Regions from separate parts of the Paenibacillus sp. FSL K6-1566 genome, predicted to be linked through region 2. Evidence: riboswitches for the same ligand, from Rfam matches in the RefSeq annotation. Region 2 holds a riboswitch; the other holds the start of a gene.
What was found. A riboswitch is a leader RNA that binds a small molecule or an ion and turns the genes downstream of it on or off. The one in region 2 is predicted to bind cyclic di-AMP.

Region 1 (7,362 bases), 5.4 Mb from region 2:
GTGTCGTACATATGCCAGATCACAAATACGAACGTAATAACCCCGGTAATCCGCTGAACGGTAAAACGGATGTTCCGCTCATAATTGTAATTGCCGATGTTGTTTTTGGCCTGATACGCAATGTACAGACCGTAAATGCCGTGGTACATCAGCGGCAGCCAGATCAAGAACAGCTCAAGGAAGAAGATTAGAGGCAAGCTGTTCAGTAAATTCACGGCTCCCTTGAAGCCTTCCTTTCCACCCTCGAAAGCCTGAAAGTTGGATATCATGTGGCTGAGCAGAAATGCTCCAAGCGGTATGACACCGAGTAAGGAATGCAGCTTTCTGGAATAATACCCTTTCATCAGTTGACGTTCCCCTTTCCAATGTGCAGCGTTTTCAATTTCACTCTTTCCTATTTACGGAACAATTACACTTACTTACACTGTGCTTTTCGCGTGCAACGACAAAATGTTCCCTTTTTCCACAAACGTGTGAACATCCTGTGTCATGTTTCATGTTACTCCTTTTTTTCTTATAAGGGAATTGCAATATAATTATTAATCGTTATAATCTATACGCATAAGGAGATATTGGAACACCATCCTATATATAATGGAGGAATATCATGTTCGAAGATCTGGACATGTTTGCCGTTGTGGTGGAACAATCCAGCATCAATAAAGCATCCAAGCTGCTGAACCTGTCCCAGCCTGCGCTCTCGCGGAAGATCGCCAAGCTCGAAGACGAGCTCGGCCTGCCCCTGTTCAACCGGCGCGGCAAGCGCCTTGAGCTGACGTCGATCGGACAGATCGTATATACCTTTGCGCTGGAGCAGCGCCAGCAGCAGCTGAAGCTCATGCAGACGCTCGCCCACTATCGGGAAGGGGAGCAGATCTCGATTAATCTGGGCGCGAGCCTGACGACGCTGCAGACGACGCTGCCCCCGCTCGTCAACGCGTTCATGGAGCGGCATCCCGCCGCGGAAATCAAGCTGATTACCGGCAAAACCCATGAGATCGTTTCTTATGTAAGGGATAAACGGGTGGATGTCGGCATCGTCGCCTCTTCCATCAACCAACCGGGACTAAACTGCATTCCCCTGTTTGACGATCATCTGGAGCTCGTCATTCCCGCCGTCCATCCGCTGGCGGAGCTGGGGGATGTCGAGGTCGAGCACCTCCAGGGGCTTCCGATGATTATTTTCTCGACCGGAACCTGGTACCGTAAGCTGACGGACGACCTGTTTCACCGGTGGGGCATCATGCCCGATATTCGGATGGAGATCGATTCCTTCGAAGCGATCGTCCGCTTGATCCCGACCTGCAAAGCAGCGGCCCTGCTTCCGAAATCATACCTCCGTCCGCAGCTGCTCTCCGACAACGGGCTTGTGGACATTCACATCCCCGCGCTCATGGAGACGCGGCGGACGACCTCGCTGATTTACGGGGATGCTTCAGAGCTTAGCAGCGCCGCCCGCCGCTGGATTAACGAAACCGAGGTGCTCTTCCGAAGCCTTGCGGAAGAGAAGCAGCGAAAAAACCTGACGACCTAGAGATCGTCAGGTTTTTTTATATTATTTCTGCTGCAGATTCACGACTTCCGTCTCAAACCGCTCCACATTGTCGTTGGAGCCGATGACGACCATAACATCGCCGGCGTTGACCACGTCCATCGCCGTCGGCGCGACGATAATGCCGGATCGCTTGTTGAGGGCGACCACCGTGACACCGTAACGGACGCGCGTGTTCAGTTCGCTTAACGTCTTGCCGTCCATACAATCGGTTACCGTCATTTCCACGATCAAATAATCCTTAGATAATTCGATATAGTCGAGCAGATTCGGCGTAACCAGCTGGTGAGCCACACGGATTCCCATATCCCGTTCGGGGAAGATGACCCGGTCCACACCCAGCTTCTGCAGCGCCCGGCCGTGCAGCACGGAAATCGCTTTGGCCACGACGGTCGATACGCCAAGCTCCTTGAGCAGGATGGCGGACAGAATGCTCATCTGGATATCGTCTCCGATCGCGACGATCCCGCAGTCGAAGTTGCGGATGCCGAGCGATTTCAGCATCTCCTCATCCGTAGCATCGGCGACCACCGTATGGGTCAGATACTCGCTCATATCCTCGACGACCTCTTCGTTCCGGTCAATGCCGAGAACCTCATAGCCTAGTTCCATTAGTTCCAGTGCCAGACTCGAGCCGAACCGCCCCAAACCGATCACTGCAAATTGCTTTGGTTTCATGTCTCTCCTATACTCCTTATCCAATAATCATTTTGCCTTCCGGATGACGATACAATTCTTTACCCTTTTTCGGACCGAGTGCATAAGCCAGCGTCAGCGGACCTAGACGTCCGGCAAACATCGTTAAGCTGATCAATATTTTGCCGAACACCGTCAAATCCGGCGTTAATCCCATCGACAAGCCGACGGTACCGAAGGCCGAGGTCGTTTCGAATAGAATCTCCAGGAAATCCGCATCCTCTGTCGTGGACAGGATCATGGATACCGTCAATACGAGCAGCAGCGCAAGAAGCGCAATCGTTAACGCCTTTAAGACCCGCTCCTGAGCGAGGCGAAACCGGAATAAGACGATGTCCTCACGCCCTCTCATCATTGCGAATACGGCCCCTACCATCACCATAAAGGTTGTCGTCTTGATTCCGCCCCCGGTCGATCCCGGCGACGCTCCGATAAACATAAGTATAATAATGAAAAATTGCGTAGCTTGCCTTAGGCCGCCGATATCAATCGAATTCGCGCCCGCTGTTCGCGGACTGACCGATTGGAAGAACGAGGCGAGCACTTTACCTCCCCCGTCCAAGGAGCCCAGCGTTAACGGATTGGTGAACTCAAAAATAAATATGATGATCGCCCCGATGAAGATCAACGCCCCCGACATCGAGAGAACGACCTTGGAGTGAAGCGACAGCTTCCTTTTTTGACGGAAATCGATCAAATCGGATAATACAACGAACCCGATGCCGCCGGATATGATCAACAGCATGGATACGATGTTTACCAACGGATCATCGACATAATCCGTGAGACTATGAAAATCACCGAACAGATCGAAGCCTGCATTGTTAAACAGCGAAACGGAATGGAACACCCCAAAATAGAGGGCTTTTCCAATAGGCATATCCCATGCCCAGCGCAGTGTAAACAGTACGGCAGCGCACGCCTCGAAGGTCAAGGAATAGATAAACACCCGCCGGATCAAACGAACGATCCCTTCGATGGAGGACTGATTCATCGCTTCCTGCAGAACAAGCCGGTCCTTGAGCGATATCCTCCGCTTGAATACCAGGGCGAACAGGGTTGCCATCGTCATAAACCCGAGCCCGCTGAGTTGAATGAGCAGAAGGATCACCGTATGTCCGAAAGCACTGAAGCTTGTGCCTGTATCCACGACAACAAGCCCGGTCAGACAGACGGCGGAAGCCGCCGTAAACATGGCGTCAATCCCGCTGATCGGTTCGCCGGTCCTGCTGGATACGGGCAGCATGAGCAGAATGGTACCGACCAGGATCGCCGCCGCAAAACCGAGCGCAAGGATCTGCGGAGGTGACAGCTTAAGCCACTTCATTTTTGAGTTCAAAGTTTCACCTTCTCCAAAAAAATCAAAGAAAAAAGACACTGGAAAACAGTGCCCTTCACGGTCTGGTTCCTGTGCAACAGCCTACGAGGTTAGCTGACGGATTCGGGCATTATCACAGGCCGCCCTATCCATGATCCGAAAGAGATCATGAAATTCACCCCAATTACATGGTTCCCCCGTTCTCATTACGAAATTCGGCTGGTTTATTCGGTTCCTTGAAGCATGATGTGATTATAACGCAATCCGGAAGCGAACCCAACGTCGTTTTTTTACCAAAAAGTCTTTAAATGAGCGCGAATTGGGCATATTCAAGAGTACAAGGATATGGTTCTCTAACGTTTTCGAAACCTTTCATTCATTTTCAGCGTTTTATTTCATTATTGGCCCTTTGGGATAAGCAGGGCTTGTTCTTCATATGTATGTTATATTGACTCTATGATCCGCTTTTTGCGGGGCCGGTTATTCATATCGGAAAGCACTAAAATTAAGAGGAGGAATTTCATGAACCGTGCCGAAGAGCCCCTGAAGCTGACACCTAACCTAAAGAAGCTTATCGCACCGGCCATCATCGGTCTGATCCTGTTTCTTATATTCCAGGTACTCCCATCCACTTCCTTCGAGTCGACCGATACGCCCTATCCGCAAATCATTTCCAAGGATGAGGCTGCGCAAGCGGCGTCACGGTTCGCTCGCGAACGTTTAGGGTTTCCTGCTTCCGAAGGGCAAGACCCCCTTGTTACATACCAGTCCAACTCCGAGCTGTACGGATATTTGGCCAAGGAAAAGAAGCTAAAGGAGTATAACAAGAATTACGAAGCCAAATACCCATATGACGTATACCGCGTCCGCTTCACCTTGCCGGGTGGCGATGCGCTGAACGTGGATGTGCATATGCAGAATGCCGGCATCGCGGGATTCTCCTATGATTCCGCCCGCTCCAGTTACGACAGGATCGAGCTGAATCAAGGGGAGGTCCGGAAGCAAATGCTGCTTCTGGTTGAGGAAGGCATGACGCTGGCCGAGAAGCAGGCGCTCGCGGAGCCGTGGCTCAAGTGGGCCGGATACGATGCGACGCAGCTGCAGCTTTCTACCCGGGAAGGCGAACCTAAGCTGAGATATACCGTCACGGAAGCCGCCATCGGGGATTCGAGGCTGCAGCTGGCATTTACCTTTGAACATGGGACACTGCGTTCCTTCGAGCCCGCGTTCTCGGTTCCGGCAGCGCATGCTGCCTATGTGAACAAGCAGACGCAGGATGCAACGCTGCTGACGCTGGTCGGGTACGGTTTGTTTACGCTTGTGCTCGGTATCCTGGCCATCGTCTACAGCGTCAAGACCAGAGCCTATACCTCGTTTAAGCGCGGTATCCTGCTGTCCGTCCTGTTGTTTGTCATCCAGATGCTGAATACGTACAACCTGGTTCCGGTCTTTAAGGCACAAGGAATGTCCGAGACCGGCATCATCGGGATGATGATCTTCTACGCCATCTACTCCCTCGTCTTCTCCGCCTTGCTCTATTTCTCGCTTGTCGGCGGAAGCGGTCTATGGCGGAAGGAAGACGGGCTTAATCCGTGGCCGCGTGCCAAGGAGCCCGGGTACGGCCGCTATGTCTTGGAAAGCATGAAGGTGGGCTATTTGTGGGCCCTCATTCTGCTCGGCATTCAGTCCTTGATCTTCATCGCGCTCGGCCTGACCTTGAACACCTGGTCCACGACCGATGCCTCGCAGTCGCCTTACAACATGCTCTATCCATGGCTGTTTCCGCTGATGGCTTGGCTGGCAGGCATTTCGGAGGAAGCGGTGTACCGGCTGTTCGGCATTAGAATGGTGAAGAAAATCGTGCGCAGCACCTTTGTCGCGAGTTTGATCACCTCGATCATCTGGGCGCTCGGCCATACGCTGTATCCGATTTACCCAGTCGTATCCCGCCCGATTGAGCTGGTCATTATCGGCCTGCTGTTCAGCTATATTTTCCTGAAATACGGATATATTGCGGCCATGTTCTCGCATGTCGTCTTCAACAGCATTCTCATGGGAATCAGCCTGGTCATGCTTCAAGGGACCCCTAATGTGCTAATCGGCCTGTTCTATATGGTGCTGCCGGCAATCGTGGCTTACGTGATCTATCGCTTGAATCCAACAAAAAAAGAGAAGCCGTATGTCACGACTCCTCATCACGAAGGGCATTGAGTATATCTGTAGCTAATTTTTCACCGATCGAAAGGGGCTTAAAGTCTTCGACTGAAGCCTCTTTTATTTTTTTGATCGAGCCGAAATGCTTCAGCAGCAGCTTCCGCCGCTTCTCGCCGATGCCCGGGATCGAGTCCAGCTTGGACGAAACCATCGATTTGCCGCGCTGCTCTCGATGGAAGGAGATCGCAAACCGGTGGACCTCATCCTGGATGCGCTGAAGCAGATAGAACTCCTGGCTGTCCCGCGGCAGGGACACCGGCTGCGGCGGATCGCCGACCATCAGCTGCGCCGTTCTATGCTTGGCATCCTTCACAAGCCCGCAGACCGGAATAAACAGTCCCAGCTCATTCTCCAGCACATCGATCGCAGCCGATATCTGTCCCCTGCCGCCGTCGACCACGATCAGGTCCGGCAGCGGCAGATTCTCCTTCAGCACCCGCTCGTACCGTCTCCGGATGACCTCACGCATCGTCTCGTAATCATCCGGCCCCTGCACGGTGCGGATTTTGTACTTCCGGTATTCCTTCTTATCCGGTTTCCCGTTTGTAAACACGACCATCGCCGAAACCGGATTCGTTCCCTGTATGTTCGAGTTGTCAAACGCCTCGATCCGGTTCAGGGATTCGATGCCGATCACTTCGCCGAGATTGGCCGCGGCAATCGATGTCCGCTCCTCATCTCGTTCGATTAAGCGGAATTTCTCATCCAGCGCAACCTTTGCATTTTCAATCGCCATCCCGACCATCTGGCGCTTTAAGCCGCGCTGCGGCACATGCACCTTAACGCCGAGCCATTCCTGCAAGGCAGCTGCACCTCCGGCGGCGTCCACCAGGCCGGCAGCCTCCGCCCGCTCGTTCTCGGCTTTTGTCGCGGCGGCCAGACGTTCGGCCTCCTCCCCTTGCCCGGGGCTTTCCGGACCGCCGGCCGAACCTGAGCCGGACGGGTCCTCAGCGACTGCTAAGGCAGGCGATCCAGCGGTATCGCCCTCACCGGCGCCTGGGGCCAGGCCGCTCTCGTTGGAAGCAGCGGCTCGGCTGCCTGCTCCCTCCGATATCGAATCATTCTTGGCTGCGATGCTGTCTTGCGCATCGGAGTCGGCCTCCTCAATCAAGATCGGTCCGGGAAGCAGGATTTCCTGCGGGACGGCAGGGTTATCGCTGTAGTACTGCGCGATGAAGGACATGAAGTCGCTGTGCGCGTCACCGTAGAACGGAAAAATCGACTTGTTGCGCTGCACCATTTTCCCCTGGCGCATATACAGAATTTGCACGCACATCCAGCCCTTATCCACGGCATAACCGAAGACGTCACGGTCCCGGGTGTCTGTTGTGGTGATCTTCTGCTTCTCCATCAAGGTGTCGATATGGATGATCTGGTCCCTCAGCTCCTTGGCGCGTTCGAAATACAGGTCTTCTGCGGCTTCCTGCATTTTGCGCTGCAGCTCCTTCTTGATCTCTTCATGGCCGCCGCTTAGAAAGGAGGTGATTTCGCTGGTGATCTCCTCGTAGGCGGTCTTCGGCACCTCTTTCACGCATGGAGCCATGCATTGGCCCATATGATAATACAAGCACACCTCTTTCGG
Region 2 (7,362 bases):
ATTTATCGTCAGATCGGGCTTTTTTTTTTAGTTGTAATTTCCGGTATAATAGAAGGAAGAGTAATCGAAGCTTAGCATGGCAGGAAGGAGTGATGGAGATGGGCGTAAAGCACGGAAGGGATTACGGCGAAATTCTGACCGAATTAACGGAAGCCGTTGGGCGTATTCCTGACAGCTATGTCTTCTTTGAAATGGATCCGGAGGATTGGGGCAGGCTGGAGGATGCCGAGCAGGCCGAGGTTCATGAGGCGCTGGCGGAGGATCTGTTCTATGCCTTGGGCACAGAGCCGGTCATTACGGTCGGCAGCGGGGTTGTCATGCATGATCGGACGAATCATCGGATACATATTTTGATCGGTGAGGAAGAGCTGGCATTCGTAGCGCTCGTGTAAGCCAGGGTTGGTTATCAAGGAATGAAGCATGGAATAAAATAGATGGAAGAAGCCCTAAGGACGTAACAATCGGCTTATGAAAGGTTTTTTTCGGGGAGGAATATAATGATGCTTTATACGCAGCAGGAAGTGGAGGCTCATCTAGAGAAGCTTGAAGGCTGGGAATTTGAACAGGGGAGATGGATTGTACGCAAGTACACCTTTTCCTCCTTCATGAAGGGAATCGCCTTTGTTGATGAGGTGGCAGCGATTTCGGAAGCTTTCGGACATCACCCCTACATCACCATTGATTATAAAACGGTGACGCTGCGCCTGACGTCATGGGATGACGGCGGAATAACGGCCGTCGACATCAAGGAGGCCCAGCAATTTAACGAAGTTTATGAGAAGAGCCGATCCAAGGATCTGAAGGATCCGGAATAGGCAATGTAGATTCGGGCAGCTGCAGAAGCGTTAGGCCCGAGAATTAAAAAACACGCTTGGATCCAAACAGCAGTCTGGGGATCCAAGCGTGTTTTGCGTAATAAGAGCTGATGGATTATTTTTTCTCAGCAAGGTAGAGCGCGATGTTTGCAATTTCCTCAGGCTTCAGCTGATCCTTAAAGGAAGGCATTCCTTTACGTCCCTTGGTAACTACGTTAAAGATTGCGTTCGCATCCATATGTCCGCCTACTTGATTCAGAGCCGGACCTGCACCGCCCTGGAGCTGATCGCCATGGCAGGAGATACAGCTGGCTTTCAATGTAGCTTCAGCCGCAGCGGCATCCAAAGTAACCTCCGGCATGGTTGGCTTCTCTTCCTGCGCCACCTGCTCCTTGCCTGGAAGCGTAAACATCAGCGCAATAGCCAACGCACATGCGACGAAGAACAGTCCGCTCATGATCCATTTTTGCATCGTCATATCGTCCTTTCTATGTATACTGCACTTTTGCACTTGTCTTCATTATAAACCAACATCCTTACACATCATAGCCAGTTGTGACAAAAAAAGCAATGTTCAAGCCTGCCTTCATAAAAAGTACACAAAATTGTACTTTTTCATATAGACAAGACTACTATTCCTCATTGGCCATCGGGTCATACACCATGCAATAAAAAGGCGCCATGCCCGTCGGCGTAAGGCGTTCGTACGTATCGGCAATGTAAAAGCCAGCCTTCCGGTAAGTCCGGATAGCCCGTTCATTCCAGGTAAGCACCTCAAGATCAATCTCGTCCGAAGGACGGCGCCGCTTCGCCTCATCCACAATTGCCTGCACGAACCGTTTACCCATTCCCCGGCCGCACCAATCAGGCCGCATGCCCAGGCCTAGACGCGTAACGCCTGCCATAGGGAATAGCTGGGCAAACCCCCAGAGCTGATCCTGCTCATCCAGCACGGACAGGTATTGCTGCAGGCGGATGCCGGGATCCCCGAATTCCACCCCTAGTCCCTTCATCTGCTCCCAAGGAAGAAAGCCATATATATTATAGGGCGGGGGATAGGACCAGGTGCAAATTTCAGCGGCATGGGCTTCCTGCATGACCACGGTATGAAACGAGGGTAAATTCGCCTCCATGTAAATACTCCTCTCATTCAAAACAATTCCGTTAGAGAGAGAATACATGCTGCTGAGCGGGATTGCAAAGATAATAGCGCAGGGGGAAACGAAACTGAAGCTAAAAAATTTTCGATTGTTTATTCGTATTGCTGTTTAGGTTAATTCTGGAAGGGTAAATAAAATGTAAGCGCTCGGATTGGCCGAATCTTGTTGGTGGCTTTGAGCATACAGAATGAAAAAATATTTTTGGATTTTCCGAAAAACATAGAACTTTTCCATGGCCTGAAACGTTATAGAGGTATAGACGAAAAATTATAGAAAAAAAGCCGCTGGGTGAGATCGGCACATCTCATGCTCCAGGGCTTATGGACATTCAGAAAAATTACGGTACAGTCAATTAATTGTAGTTCACGGCAAGGGACTTGTACGTGCTTTGGCTCATGATTCTCTTCGCGCCTACATAACGCTTCGCGTAGTAGCTCTGGCTGAGCGGGCTAACGATGACGCCGCGCGAGGAGGAAGAATGGGCGAACTTCCCGCCACCGACATAAATGCCAACATGGGAAACGCCTCTGCCGGAAGTATTAAAGAATACGAGATCCCCGGCCTTCAGGTTGCTCTTCGATACCGCGGTACCTACCTTGTATTGTGCTGCAGAAGTGCGCGGCAGGGTGAGGCCCAGCTTCTTGTAAATATAGCTGGTGAATCCGGAGCAATCAAAACCCTTTGTAGTGGTTCCGCCGGTTTTATAAGAGACACCGATGGTTGGTTTGATAACGGTATTCAACTTGGAATCCGCGAAAGCGCTACCGGTTCCAATCGTGAGCGCAAGGGCCAAGCCTAAAGAGATGGCTGTTAACTTCTTCTTCAAAACAAAAAGCTCCTTCCATTGCCTGCGAGGTTAGCTTAAGGGTTCGGTTGAAGGTCCCCTATGATCCCTCTCTAGCGAGATCAATTCACCCAAAACGGATCCCCCGCTTCCCGTATGAAGACGGGAATTCGGCTTTTAAAAGATGTCGATGTACCCAATATGACGTTCCAACATGTTAACATGATGACAATAGTTACAATAAAAATGACAAAGTTGTTACTAACATATTCGTTATTTTAGCAGAGTATTAACAATTTGGCAAACGAGGAAAGTTGTTTTTTTAACAAAAATCCCTGTCCACATTGAAGTGGGACAGGGATTTTGTATAAATATGGGAGGGGAACGTTGAGGATTCCGGTTGGATGGGAAAGTTATCGTTCGAAATCTATCCTTTTCGGAGGCTGCTTTAGCTTCCGGTTACAACCTTTTTACCACATTTAAACGATGAATGGTTGTTAATGAAATGTAACTTTTGTAACCGTTATGGATTTGAAGCTACGGACGCTCTCCATAAATGATATTGGGAAGAAATTCCCCATATTTGGAAGAGCCCGTTCAGGAAATAGGAGGCTTGCTGAATGATGAGTCCGATTAATCCCGCCCAGAACAGGGACGCCGAGCTGAACAGCAGGAGAATGACAAATGCGGCTCCACCAACAGAAATGGACAGCAGTACAGCCGTTCCCAGCTTGCGTATGAGCGCCGTGACGGATGCGATCATACCGAGCTCTCCGGTATGCCCGAACTGCATATACAGCAGCACAAGGCGAATAACATAGGTATAGAGGAACCAGGCCGCCGCGTAAGGCAGCACCCGGAGCAGCTGGGAAGGCTCCTGAATGGAGCCGAGCAGTGCCGGAAGAGCCTTGGGAATGATCCAGTAACCCGGCGCAACCGTAAGAACAAGCTCGATGAGATAGAACACCGTTACCGATTTCCAATGCTTCCGCATGCCGATGAAGAAGAACAGACCGCGTTCGCCACGGGCCTCCTGATGGAGGTTGTAGAAGATGCCGGAGCGAATCAGCGGGGTAAGCACCATGCGGACGAGGAGCAGAGCGGCAAGGATCCAGCCGTAGGTATGAACCGTATTGCTGAGTGACAAGCTCATTTCGCCCTCATAGAAGAACAGGAGGCGGCTCAGCTCGTTAGGAGCCGGATCCGGGTACCGCATCAAAAGCGGGACGACGGCGGATTTCACGAGTCTGTACAGACAGTAGCCCCAGAGAAGACGGTACAAGAACAGTAGAATGGAGACGTATAATTGATCTTTAACACTGATCCAGCCTTGGCCTGCATAGCTTTTCATGTGCTCCCCCCTCACCACGACATGCTGCCGAACAGCGTCTCCACGAGCTTGGTAATGCCGAGATTCCAGCGTGTAACGACTTTCGGATCCATGCCAGCCTTCATATAGTTATTCATGTGTTTATTCTCCAGCATGATGGTATATTTCGGATCCACCATGGCCCAGGCGAGCGGTGTATGGTATTCCAGCGTATAGGTCACTTTGCCGTTCTTACCGCTCCATGTTCGCTCAACAAGCTTGCCATCCTCAAAAGCGAACACAATCGGCACATCGGTAACATCGCCGCCCTTGCTCGTGATGTTTACGGTCGAAACAAACCGTGGGTGCGCTTGTGAGCCTTTATTTTTAGTTTTGATCTGGTCGATCGCGATGTCAGCCATTTGGCTGCCGTAAACGTACTGATCGAAATACGACTGCCATGAGGACTGGGTAACCTGTTCAACAACCTTCTGGAAGTCCGTCGTTGTCGGATGCTTGAAGCGGAATTTTTTGGCGTAGGTCATCATGATTTTATCCATCGTCTTGGATCCGACTTGTCGCTCGATGCCCTGGAGCACCAGCTTGCCGCGTGTATAGACGTTGAGTGCGTAATTTTCATGCGAGCTGTATTTCCAGGACTCCATCTTAAGCGGTTCAGGCGACGTAATGGATGCGCCTTGCGCCGCGGTATTGGATGTAATTCCGTACTGCTTCTCCATGACCTTCTCCTCGGCATAGGAAGCAAAAGCCTCGTCCAGCCATGCCTCTTCGAATTCGTTATTGGCTACGATGCCGTAGAAATATTGGTGGGCGATTTCATGGATGACGGTCCGCTCCAGCTCATATCCGGGCGAGTCGTTATTGGCTCCGAAGGCGGTGACCAGCGTCGGGTATTCCATGCCGCCTGCGCCGTTGCCGGAATAAGGCGGGACAACGATGGATAATGTGGAGTACGGATAGGAGCCGTACCATTTGCCGAAAGAGGACAGCGCCGTTTTGGCTGTATCAAAATAACGCTCCTTCAAATCCTTATGAGCCGGATCAAGGTACAGCTTGATCCGGACGCCAGGGATACCCGGAGCGGAGTAAGCCTCTTCCGCCGTCACGAAGTTCGGCGAGGCGGCCCAGGCGAAGTCATGCACGTCATCCGCATAGAATTGGTAAATTTTCTCTCCGTTTGCTTTCTGCGCAGGCTTGGTCGGGAACCCGGTAGCGGCTACGATATAGTCCTCGGGTACACGAATCCGAACGCTATAGATGCCGAAGTTCGAGTAAAACTCCGAATTACCGTGATACTGATGTAAGTTCCAGCCTTCCTGGGTTCTTCCCCGCGTGCCGGCAGGCTCGTATACCGATATCTTGGGAAACCACTGGCCAGCCATGACAAAATCCTCGGTCCGGCCCATGCGCGCGAAAATCTTCGGCAGCTCTACCTCAAACTCCAAATGCAGGGTTATACTCTCTCCGCCTTTTACAGGCTTGGGCAACCGGAGTTTGGCAAGACTTTGATCTTTGATGTTCCCGTCATCCGGCTGAACAAACTGCAGTCGTTGCGTCAGGCCCAGGCCCTCGGTCGTTTTCACGTTCGTAATCTTCATCGACCCATAGCCGTTCTCGGGCATCGGATCGGATCGAAGCCTGCCTCCGGACTCCTTCATGAACGTCGTTTCATCGGATGCAAAGGCGTTCGGGTATAAATGGAAGTAGAGCTCATTCACGCTTCTTTTGCCAGGATGGGTCCAGGTGACGGTCTGCTTGCCTTTCAGCTTGTTTTGTTCAGGCTCGTACCTTACATCCATGTGGTATTCGACCAGCCGGTCGCTAAGCGCAGGGGCCGGTGCATCAGGCTGAACCTTTGGAGGTGAAAGCGGGGCCTTCTCCACGGCAGAGACGGAGGGCTTGCCCCCATTCGGAGCAAGCGCCGACAAGGAGGACCCTTGATTAGAAAGAAATATTGGCATCGATCCTGCAAGCAAACCCAAGGCGAGCAGGGATGATAGAAAGACTTTGGCACGTGGTGGGACCATATCGAATAACCTCCCGTTGACAAGCATCTACAGCATGTATATGTTTGCTTTTGGAGGATTATTAGTTAAAATAAAATTATTGGGACAAAGGTAGTTACGATGCAGCCGACATGCTTTGTCGGCTCTGATATAGGAGGTTTTGCGGCAATGGAGAACGGGAGTCAGGAACAGGGCGCCAAGAAACAAATCGCGCTGAACATTATTAACAGCAAGAGCAAGCATAAAGGGTTCGGTGCAGGATCGATTGATTTGAACAGCCTTTCGCCAGTCATTATCGATAATGGCGAGGCCAAGGTGGATATCGGGGCCATGCATGCAAAGAGCAAGGTGGAGCGGGGCATCCGGTTTACGACGGACCGGGACGAGGTGCCTAATGGCCGTCAGGTGTGGATCGTATGGGTAGCGGTGGACCGCACGGCTGAAGGGCAGCATTACGCCGGTGCGACCGCTTGCGAAATGTGGATCGATCAGGAAGCGCGCAAGGGCTGGAAAATCCTCGCCGATCATGTGAACAAGATGGACGCTGCGCTAAAGCGCCGGATTATTCTGGACGGACTTGGCGATGTAGAGAAGAAGGCGCTGCGCGAGCTGCTGATTTCCCGCAATGAGGAATGGTGGAACGCATCCCCGGATGAATTCAAGGAAGCGCTTCGGACTGAGGAATAATTATATTGCCTTGAAAAGAAAGTTTTAGGATTAGAACGCGAAGAAAGACCGGTCAAGATTCGAGGGAGGAATCTTAACCGGTCTTTTTGTGCTGGCGTGTTTAGTTATCGGATTCATTAGAAGGGCAGAGCATATGTCAGATTCTTCTTGATATCGAGAAACGGATTTTCATATTGCAGCGTCAGCTTGCCGCTCTTATAACCGACAAACGTCAGACCATCACCGATGAAGCCCACCTCATTCGGCGGCATTTCCCCGATGGCCTTGATGCTTTCCTCATCCAGAATCTCAGGATAAATCAGCTCTGCTTTCGTGCCAGTCGGGTTAACGATGTACAGGGTTGCCTTCGTATATGGCCGGACGAGCAGGAAGTCCTGTTCGATCGCCTCCACCGTGAAATCATCCTTTACGCCTGTAAGGGCGGCGAGATCATAGGTTTTGACCGTCTTGCCGGTCGGATGAACGAGCTCCAGCTTGCTGCCGTTCATCATGGCGATATTTCCTTTATAGCCGGTAACGTTCGGCTCGTAGTTAATGCCCGCGAAGTTGGCATTCTGGGTTGCGGCTGTTTTGATGATCT

Region 1: linked by a shared signal. The riboswitch ahead of NST08_RS24485 (TrkH family potassium uptake protein) and the one ahead of NST08_RS00495 (C40 family peptidase) in region 2 are both predicted to bind cyclic di-AMP.

What each region holds. Positions count from the first base shown of each region.
Region 1 is NZ_JBBOSR010000001.1:5,487,773-5,495,134, forward strand. It holds gene NST08_RS24470 (succinate dehydrogenase cytochrome b558 subunit) at 1-344, opposite strand, end outside; gene NST08_RS24475 (LysR family transcriptional regulator) at 608-1,534, shown strand; gene NST08_RS24480 (potassium channel family protein) at 1,556-2,230, opposite strand; gene NST08_RS24485 (TrkH family potassium uptake protein) at 2,247-3,575, opposite strand; cyclic di-AMP (ydaO/yuaA leader) riboswitch at 3,651-3,797, opposite strand; gene NST08_RS24490 (CPBP family intramembrane glutamic endopeptidase) at 4,089-5,777, shown strand; gene uvrC (excinuclease ABC subunit UvrC) at 5,749-7,362, opposite strand, start outside.
Region 2 is NZ_JBBOSR010000001.1:101,973-109,334, forward strand. It holds gene NST08_RS00475 (hypothetical protein) at 99-392, shown strand; gene NST08_RS00480 (4a-hydroxytetrahydrobiopterin dehydratase) at 501-815, shown strand; gene NST08_RS00485 (c-type cytochrome) at 931-1,287, opposite strand; gene NST08_RS00490 (GNAT family N-acetyltransferase) at 1,448-1,948, opposite strand; gene NST08_RS00495 (C40 family peptidase) at 2,328-2,801, opposite strand; cyclic di-AMP (ydaO/yuaA leader) riboswitch at 2,806-2,945, opposite strand; gene NST08_RS00500 (hypothetical protein) at 3,283-4,110, opposite strand; gene NST08_RS00505 (M1 family metallopeptidase) at 4,122-6,116, opposite strand; gene NST08_RS00510 (YwhD family protein) at 6,264-6,782, shown strand; gene NST08_RS00515 (copper amine oxidase N-terminal domain-containing protein) at 6,899-7,362, opposite strand, start outside.